One region of the Metabacillus sp. YM-086 genome, then DNA from elsewhere that is predicted to be linked to it. Evidence: riboswitches for the same ligand, from Rfam matches in the RefSeq annotation. Region 1 holds a riboswitch; each other region holds the start of a gene.
The links. A riboswitch is a leader RNA that binds a small molecule or an ion and turns the genes downstream of it on or off. The one in region 1 is predicted to bind S-adenosylmethionine.
Positions count from the first base shown of each region.

Region 2: linked by a shared signal. The riboswitch ahead of ACEWK1_RS25700 (sugar ABC transporter substrate-binding protein) and the one ahead of metK (methionine adenosyltransferase) in region 1 are both predicted to bind S-adenosylmethionine.
Region 3: linked by a shared signal. The riboswitch ahead of ACEWK1_RS05920 (methionine biosynthesis PLP-dependent protein) and the one ahead of metK (methionine adenosyltransferase) in region 1 are both predicted to bind S-adenosylmethionine.
Region 4: linked by a shared signal. The riboswitch ahead of ACEWK1_RS17390 (methionine ABC transporter ATP-binding protein) and the one ahead of metK (methionine adenosyltransferase) in region 1 are both predicted to bind S-adenosylmethionine.

Region 1 covers NZ_JBLUOI010000025.1:44,899-47,068, forward strand. The annotation lists SAM riboswitch class I at 250-584, shown strand; gene metK (methionine adenosyltransferase) at 809-2,005, shown strand; gene ACEWK1_RS12545 (sensor histidine kinase) at 2,031-2,170, opposite strand, start outside.
Region 2 covers NZ_JBLUOI010000112.1:9,710-11,879, reverse strand. The annotation lists gene ACEWK1_RS25705 (hypothetical protein) at 92-406, shown strand; SAM riboswitch class I at 667-772, shown strand; gene ACEWK1_RS25700 (sugar ABC transporter substrate-binding protein) at 888-2,015, shown strand; gene ACEWK1_RS25695 (sugar ABC transporter ATP-binding protein) at 2,130-2,170, shown strand, end outside.
Region 3 covers NZ_JBLUOI010000009.1:17,716-19,885, reverse strand. The annotation lists gene ACEWK1_RS05925 (SCO family protein) at 1-340, shown strand, start outside; SAM riboswitch class I at 410-752, shown strand; gene ACEWK1_RS05920 (methionine biosynthesis PLP-dependent protein) at 876-2,000, shown strand; gene metC (cystathionine beta-lyase) at 1,987-2,170, shown strand, end outside.
Region 4 covers NZ_JBLUOI010000043.1:34,674-36,843, forward strand. The annotation lists gene ACEWK1_RS17385 (methionine ABC transporter permease) at 1-7, opposite strand, end outside; gene ACEWK1_RS17390 (methionine ABC transporter ATP-binding protein) at 1-1,025, opposite strand, end outside; SAM riboswitch class I at 1,130-1,236, opposite strand; gene ACEWK1_RS17395 (O-acetylhomoserine aminocarboxypropyltransferase/cysteine synthase family protein) at 1,432-2,170, opposite strand, start outside.

The DNA of each region.
Region 1 (2,170 bases):
CTATTTAGTGATTTGCTATCATTAAATTTTTGAATTGAAAAAATATTTTGCTATTAGAAAAACTTAAGCTTTGTACAACACATCACACTAGCACAATGTAGAAAAACAATTGATATTTATATTTCTATAGGATATGGGACACAATAGTGATAGACATCTATCAAATATTTTAATAAATCAATGGTAATAGTTGTCGATTTTTGTTGACACCAATAGGTTAGTGCGCTATGATATGTCCTTGAACGGATTCTCTTATCCCGAGCTGGTGGAGGGACAGGCCCTATGAAACCCAGCAACCTGCTATCAAAGGAAAGCGGCGACTGCGCACTAATTATATAGTTTTATTGAACAGTTTTTTTGCCTGACCTAAGAAAAGCACGTTATGAATCAAAACTCGTTTTGATTCATGTTGTGTTTTTCTTAGGTCAAGAATGATGCGAGAGCATCATTCAAGCAAGCGATAGCTTGCTTAGGCAAAAAAGACCAATCTGTGGAACTATGTTAAACCGACGCAATCTAGAACGACATTTTCCGACGCAAAGGTGCTAACCTGAAGCAAGGCGAAAGCCCTTGATCGATAAGAGCGAAAGGCGATGAACGATGATAAACCTTTCCTCACATGGGAAAGGTTTTTTTTGATAACAGAAAAAAGTATTCTTCATTAGAGTTTTACCAGGACAAGCATGTGGTAAAGGTACATAATACTTCTGTTCACAAAATATGCCAACGTGATTTTCTAAAGGTCATACTTTGGGAAGAGTTCCGGATCAAATGAATGAACATGAATATGAGGAGGAAGCTTTTAATTATGTCTAAAAAACGTCTTTTTACTTCAGAATCTGTAACAGAAGGCCATCCAGATAAGATCTGTGACCAAATTTCAGATTCAATTCTTGATGCAATTATTGCAAAAGATCCAAATGCACGTGTAGCGTGTGAAACTTCTGTTACTACTGGTTTAGTGTTAGTTGCAGGAGAAATTACAACTAGTACGTATGTAGATATCCCAAAAATTGTCCGTGAAACAATCAAAGACATTGGTTACACTCGTGCTAAGTATGGTTTTGATGCGGAAACTTGTGCTGTATTAACATCAATCGATGAGCAATCAGCAGATATCGCTATGGGTGTAGACCAAGCTCTAGAAGCTCGTGAAGGTCAAATGTCAGATGAGGAAATTGAAGCAATTGGTGCAGGGGACCAAGGTTTAATGTTCGGGTTTGCATGTAATGAAACAAAAGAATTAATGCCACTTCCAATTTCGTTAGCACATAAATTATCACGTCGCTTAACAGAGGTTCGTAAAGATGAAATTCTTCCATACTTACGTCCTGATGGAAAAACACAGGTAACTGTTGAATATGATGAAAATAATAAACCAGTTCGTATTGATACAATTGTTATTTCAACTCAACATCATCCTGAAGTTACACTTGAGCAAATCCAACGTAACCTAAAAGAGTATGTTATTAATCCTGTTGTTCCTGCAGAATTAATTGATGAAGAAACAAAATACTTTATTAATCCAACAGGTCGCTTCGTTATTGGTGGACCACAAGGAGATGCTGGATTAACTGGACGTAAAATCATTGTTGATACTTACGGTGGATATGCACGTCATGGCGGTGGAGCATTCTCTGGTAAAGATGCAACAAAGGTTGACCGTTCTGCAGCATATGCAGCTCGCTATGTAGCGAAAAACATCGTTGCAGCTGGTTTAGCTGATAAATGTGAAGTTCAATTAGCATATGCAATTGGCGTAGCACAGCCAGTATCTATTTCAATTGATACGTTCGGAACAGGAAAAGTTTCTGAAGAAGTATTAGTAGAAGTTGTTCGCAGTAATTTCGATTTACGTCCTGCTGGGATTATTAAAATGCTTGACTTAAGACGTCCTATTTACAAACAAACTGCAGCTTACGGACATTTTGGCCGTAATGATCTTGATCTTCCTTGGGAAAGAACAGATAAAGCAGATGCTTTAAATAAAGCTGCATTACAATAAGGTATAAAAGGTCTGATGTGAATGTTCACATCAGACCTTTTTTGTTGGAGCCAAGTTCGTTTGGGAATACAAGCGTAAACGTAGTACCTTTGCCGAGCTTACTATTGAATTCCATTCTACCCCCGTGCAAAAGAACTAATTGTTTTACAATAGCTAGTCCTAACC
Region 2 (2,170 bases), on a different contig from region 1:
TATGTCTGAATTTTACGAAGGAAAAATGTTTATTTTAGAATCCTCTTGTTTTTATAATGATAACAGGTATAAAAATAAGGAGATTAGTAGAATGGCATTATCTAAAGAGGATTGGAAAGTCATTAATTTTTTTACATATGAAAGAGTTTTAATTGATTATACAGCCAGAACAATTTCTAGGAGAGAAGATTATAAATTAGAAGAATTAGATACAAAATATCTTGTTGAATTAATAAAGGGAATCGGAGAGTATATACAGAAAACCTCAGATGGAATTAGAAGCTCTGAAAATACGAAACTCCTTATTGATAGTGGCATTTTTGACTATTTAGCAACAAAAGTAACATTTGAATCAGAAATTAATAAACGCTTAAGACACTTGCAGGTATCAAATGTATATAATTGAGTTAATTTCAATTATGACTCTTAAGTCAAAAAACGAACATCTTTCTTCATTTTGAACATGTTAATAAAAAATAATACACGGATAAGAACATTATTAAATGTGAAATTTATACGTTTTTTGGTAACAAATGATACATTATGAAATTGATCCAATTGATTTTTTATAATAACTATTAGAAATATTCAATTAATGATTGACATCTATCCTGTAGAGTATTAAAGTATATTTATTGTTTATTTTACTTAATCGCATAAAAAGATCTCTTATCAAGAGTGGCAGAGGGACTGGCCCGATGACGCCCGGCAACCGTTCAATTAGAATTGGTGCTAAATCCTGCAAAGCTTTTAAAGCTTTGAAAGATAAGAGAGGAGACTCCTAAAATTGTGGTGAAACCTCTCTATCTTTAGAGAGGTTTTTTTGTTGCCTAGTATTACTAGACATAATTAAAAAGTTTTATAGAAAATAAGGGGGCAATGCAACGATGAAAAACAGATTTTTTAATGCAGCATTTCTTTTGACTATTGTGCTGACGTTACTTGTGACAGGTTGTTCTTCAAATAATGGAGAAACAGCTGAATCAACTCAAGCTAAAGGAAATCCAGAAGTATCATTAGATAATGTACCTGAACGTTTTGCAAATGGTGAAGGTGCTAAAATCAAAGTTATCCGTAAAATCGGTGGAGATGATCATACAGCTCAATTTTTAGCAGGAGCTAAAGAAGAAGGAGAAGCGTTAGGATTTACAGTTGATGTATTTACCGCAAACGGTGATACAGCTAAATTCCATGATGCTATTGCCCAGGGCTTAGAGGAAGACTATGACGGTTTTATCATTTCACATGGAGATGATGAAGCAACTGTTGATGCTGTTCAAAAGCTTGTTGATGCAGGAAAAAGTGTTGTTACATTTGATTCAAATGAAGGGTTAGCTGAAATTGGAGGGGTAACATTAACTTCACAAGATGATGAGGCGTTAGCAAAGCTCGCGTTAGATCAATTAGTTCAAGATACAAACGGGGAAGCAAACATTGTTTATCTATGGGTTGACGGATTCCCACCAATGGTGAGAAGAAACGCAGTATACCAAGATATTCTTGCTAACAATTCAGGTATTAAAGAAGTTGAACGCTTTGGAGTTGCAGCAGCAGATACATCTGTTCAAACACAAAATGCTGTGGCGGCAATGTTGAACAAACATCCAAAAGGTGAAATTGATGCGATTTTTGCAACATGGGATGCTTTTGCAATAGGTGCAGCGCGTGCGATTAAAGAAGCTGGAAGAGATGAAATTAAGATTTATGGAATTGATGTTTCAAATGCAGATCTTCAAGAAATGCAAAATGAAGAAAGTTCTTGGAAGTACACAGCAGCTGTTGATCCGAAGTTAATTGGTGCAGTTGATATGAGATTGTTAGCGAAAAAGCTTGCGGGAGAAGAAACACCAGAAGCGTATAATCTTGAAGCTTCTCTTATTTCACAGGAAGCATTGTTACAGTCAAGTGAGCCAATTAATATGGTGAATCTGGCAGATACTGTGGAAGGCTGGGGCCAATCTACTGCATTTGAAGAAGAGTGGATGAAAACGTTAAAAGAATATTATAAGAAATAATGCTTTAGACTTAACGAACACTCTCTAAGGTTATGAGAGTGTTCGTTTTCCTCTGATTACCTCACATACATTAAATCCCATAGAAGTGTAAATTAGTAGAAAGGAGGCAAATTGATGAATCACTCAGTATTAGAAATGAAAAAAATTTCAATAGA
Region 3 (2,170 bases), on a different contig from region 1:
ACTTCAAGAGCAGTTACAAGATGAAAAAATAGAAGCAGAATTAGTTTCCTTCAGCATTGACCCTGAACATGATACACCAGAAGTATTAAAAAAGTTTGGAGATCAATTTGGTGCGGATTATAAAACTTGGAACTTTTTAACAGGCTATGACCAAGCGGACATTGAATCTTTTACTAATATAAGTTTCTTAGCACCCGCTGCAAAGCTCGAAGGCTCAACTCAATATGTACACAGTACTTCGATTTTTCTCATGAAAGGCAGTCAAATTCTAGAACAATACGATGGAGTATCTAACGTACCATTTGAAAAAATAATCGAAGATATCAAACTATTACAATAATTCTATTGCATTCTCCACTTGAATAAGGTACAGTAATAAAAAGTTAAACATTTTAAAAATTTCATATATTTCTTATCAAGAGAGGCAGAGGGACTGGCCCTATGAAGCCTCAGCAACCGGTTCATAACGAGTGAAGATCTGGTGGATTGATGATAGATAAACTCTAAGTAAGTTTTTCACAGCACCGACAGGAAATGAAAAATGAATGGAACAAAGTGCTCTTGTTTGTAACAGGCATTTTTCATTTTCTGTCGAGGTTTGCAGAGCAAGCCGCAAGCACTTGCGTGCTGTGAAAAAGCTATACAACACTAATTATGAGTTTACTTATTAACAACACCATACAAAGACTTCTGCGAGTGCCAAGGTGCTAAATCCAGCAAGCCACACCAGCTTTATGCTTGAGAGATAAGAAGAAGCGCACTTAACGACACAGTCTTCTTCTTAACGAGGAAGACTTTTTATTTTGCTTTTTTTAAAACATGTACGCTTTCTCTCATGTACATATTGTTAAATTTAAATCTTAGGAGTGACAAACATGAGCAAAAGAATTGAAACGAAATTAGCACAAATCGGAAACCGCAGTGAAAATGTTACAGGTACAGTTAACCCGCCAATTTATTTATCAACAGCCTATCGTCATGCAGGAATTGGAGAATCTACTGGATTTGATTATATCCGTACAGGAAATCCTACAAGACTTTTAGTCGAAAAAGCAATCGCAGACCTTGAGCATGGCGACCGTGGCTTTGCCTTCAGCTCAGGAATGGCCGCGATTCAAACAATTATGGCCCTCTTCCAAAGCGGAGACGAACTGATCGTTTCTTCTGACCTTTACGGTGGAACATACCGCCTCTTTGAAAGAGAATGGAGAAAATATGGATTATCATTTCAATATGATGATTTCACAAATCCCGTTGAAACGGAAAAATTGATTAATGATAATACAAAGGCTCTATTCATTGAAACGCCTACAAACCCATTAATGCAGGAAGCCGACATTAAAGAACTAGTAGCAGTTGCAAAAAAGCATAACATACTCGTGATTGTTGATAACACTTTCTATACACCACTTCTTCAAACGCCAATCTTAGACGGAGCGGATATTGTGATCCATAGTGCCACGAAATATTTAGGAGGACACAACGATGTTCTTGCAGGCTTGGTTGTAACAAAAGGTCAGGAATTAAGTGATGAATTCTTCCAACATCAAAACGCAATCGGTGCAGTTTTATCCCCATTTGATTCTTGGTTATTAATGAGAGGGATGAAAACTTTATCCCTTCGTATGAGACAGCATCAAGAAAATGCTCAAAAGGTAGCGGCATTTTTAGAAGAGCATGAAGCTGTACTTGATGTACTGTATCCTGGTAAGGGTGGAATGCTTTCATTCCGTTTACAAGATGAAGCATGGGTAAATCCGTTCCTGAAAAACTTGAAAACAATTACTTTTGCAGAAAGTCTAGGTGGAATCGAAAGCTTCATTACGTATCCAGCTACGCAAACACATATGGATATTCCTGAAGAGATTCGAATCGCAAATGGTGTCTGTAACAAGCTGCTACGTTTTTCAGTAGGTGTTGAGCATGCAGAAGATATTATTGAAGATTTAACACAAGCATTTCATGCAATGAAAGGAGCGGAAGCAGTTGAGCAATCATGATTGGTCATTTCAAACAAAGCTACTTCATAACGAGTCAAAGGTTGATCGTGGCACAGGATCGGTAAGTGTGCCGATTCATCATTCCTCTACTTTTCATCAATTTGATATTGATGAATTTGGGAAATATGATTATGCACGCTCAGGAAATCCCACGCGTGAAGCGTTGGAAA
Region 4 (2,170 bases), on a different contig from region 1:
TAAGCATTCGCCAGCACCTCCACTTCTACTTGTTGTTCTCCAATATAAGCAACTGCACGGTTAATTTCATCAAGATCTCCATCTATATGCAAAAATAATGAACCATAAGAGCCATTTTGCGTTTGTGAAATTTTACCTTGTACAATATTCACTTCAATATTAAATTTCCTAATAATATTGCTAATCAATGGTCTTTCTGTACCTTCACCAACAAATGTTAGCTGAAGTACTTTTCCAGAACGATAATTTTCTAGTAGTAGGTCAATTGCTTCCTTCGTATCATCCGGCTCTGAGATTTGTTTAACGAACGTTTTTGTTATAGGTTTCTGAGGGTTTCTGAAAACATCCAATACATTTCCTTGTTCAACCACTTCACCATTTTCCATAACAGCTACTCGATGACAAATTTTACGAATGACATGCATTTCATGTGTAATTAATACGATTGTTAAGCCTAGTCGTTTATTAATATCAACAAGCAGGTCTAGAATTGAATCTGTTGTTTGGGGATCAAGTGCTGATGTAGCTTCATCACATAATAAAACCTTGGGATTATTCGCTAACGCTCTGGCAATCCCAACACGTTGTTTTTGACCACCACTAAGTTGAGAAGGGTATGCATTCTCTCTTCCTTCCAGTCCAACCAGCTTAATAAGCTCATCAACACGTTTAAGTCGTTTCGCTTTACTTACTCCTGCAATTTCTAAAGGAAATGCAATATTCTCTCTCACTGTTCTTGACCACAATAAGTTAAAGTGTTGAAAGATCATGCTTATTTCTAAGCGTGCTTTACGCAACTTTGTACCAGAAATTGAGCCAATCTGACTACCTGCCACAACGACTTCCCCACTAGTTGGTTTTTCTAGTCCATTTAACAAACGGATCAATGAACTTTTTCCGGCTCCACTATATCCTATAACTCCGAATATTTCACCTTTTTTAATTTCAAGGTTTACATTGTTAACAGCTTGAACAGAGCCGCTCTTTGTTTTATAAACTTTATTAACATTTGATAATGTTATCATTTTGTCACCTTCTTCCTTTATTCCTTTACTATTTTCTACCGTTCATTTTTTTACATATAAAAAACCTTCCTGCAAAATGAGCAGAAAGGCGCTTGAATACCTTTCTCTCATCTCTCAAAGCATCTGCTTTGTGTGAATTGGCACCATTTCAGAATGAACTGATGGTTGCCGGGCTTCATCGGGCACTTCCCTCCACCTCTCTTGATAAGAGTTAAATATTTGATTGTCTTTTTAAGTACGATTGTGATTGTATCATGTGTTGAAAATCAATGTCAATTATTTATTTTCTTAAAATAGCTTACTTTTTTCACTGTGATTTTACATTTCAAATATGAAAAGGGTTGCATTTATCTGCAACCCCTTTCAATATTATACAATAAATAATATTATTAGAATATTTCATTAATTAAGAATTTACTTTCTCCATTCCTTTTACACCTGTTGCTTCAAAAATAGCTTGATCTAAATCTTCTATTAAATCCTCTATATGTTCAATTCCTACTGATAAGCGGATCAAATCTTCTGTTACACCAGATTTCTTTAAATCTTCAACGCCTAGTTGTTGATGAGTTGTACTCGCAGGATGAATGATTAAGCTTTTCGCATCTCCAACATTTGCTACATGTGACCAAAGTTCAACGTTGTTAATAAGAGCTGCACCAGCCTCTCTTCCGCCCTTGATACCGAATACTACTACAGAACCAGCACCCTTAGGTAAGTATTTAGCAGCTAAGTCCTTCGCAGGGTGTTGGCTATTTTCAGGGTATAGAACCCACTCAACAGCTGGGTGACTTTCTAAATATTGCACCATTTTCCTTGCATTTGATACATGTTCCTTCATACGGACATGAAGGGTTTCTAGACCAAGATTAAATTGAAAGGCATTGTATGGGCTAATCGCTGGGCCTAAATCTCTTAATAACTGAACTCTCGCTTTAATAATATACGCTTGTTCTCCTAATGCTTCAGCATAAACTAAATCATGATAGCTAGGATCAGGAGTTGTAAACCCAGGGAATTTTGGACTATTCCAGTCAAATTTACCTCCATCTACAATGACTCCACCAAGAGTTGTACCATTCCCAAGCAACCATTTTGTTGCAGAATGAACAACAATGTCGGCACCATGATCGATAGGTCTGCAT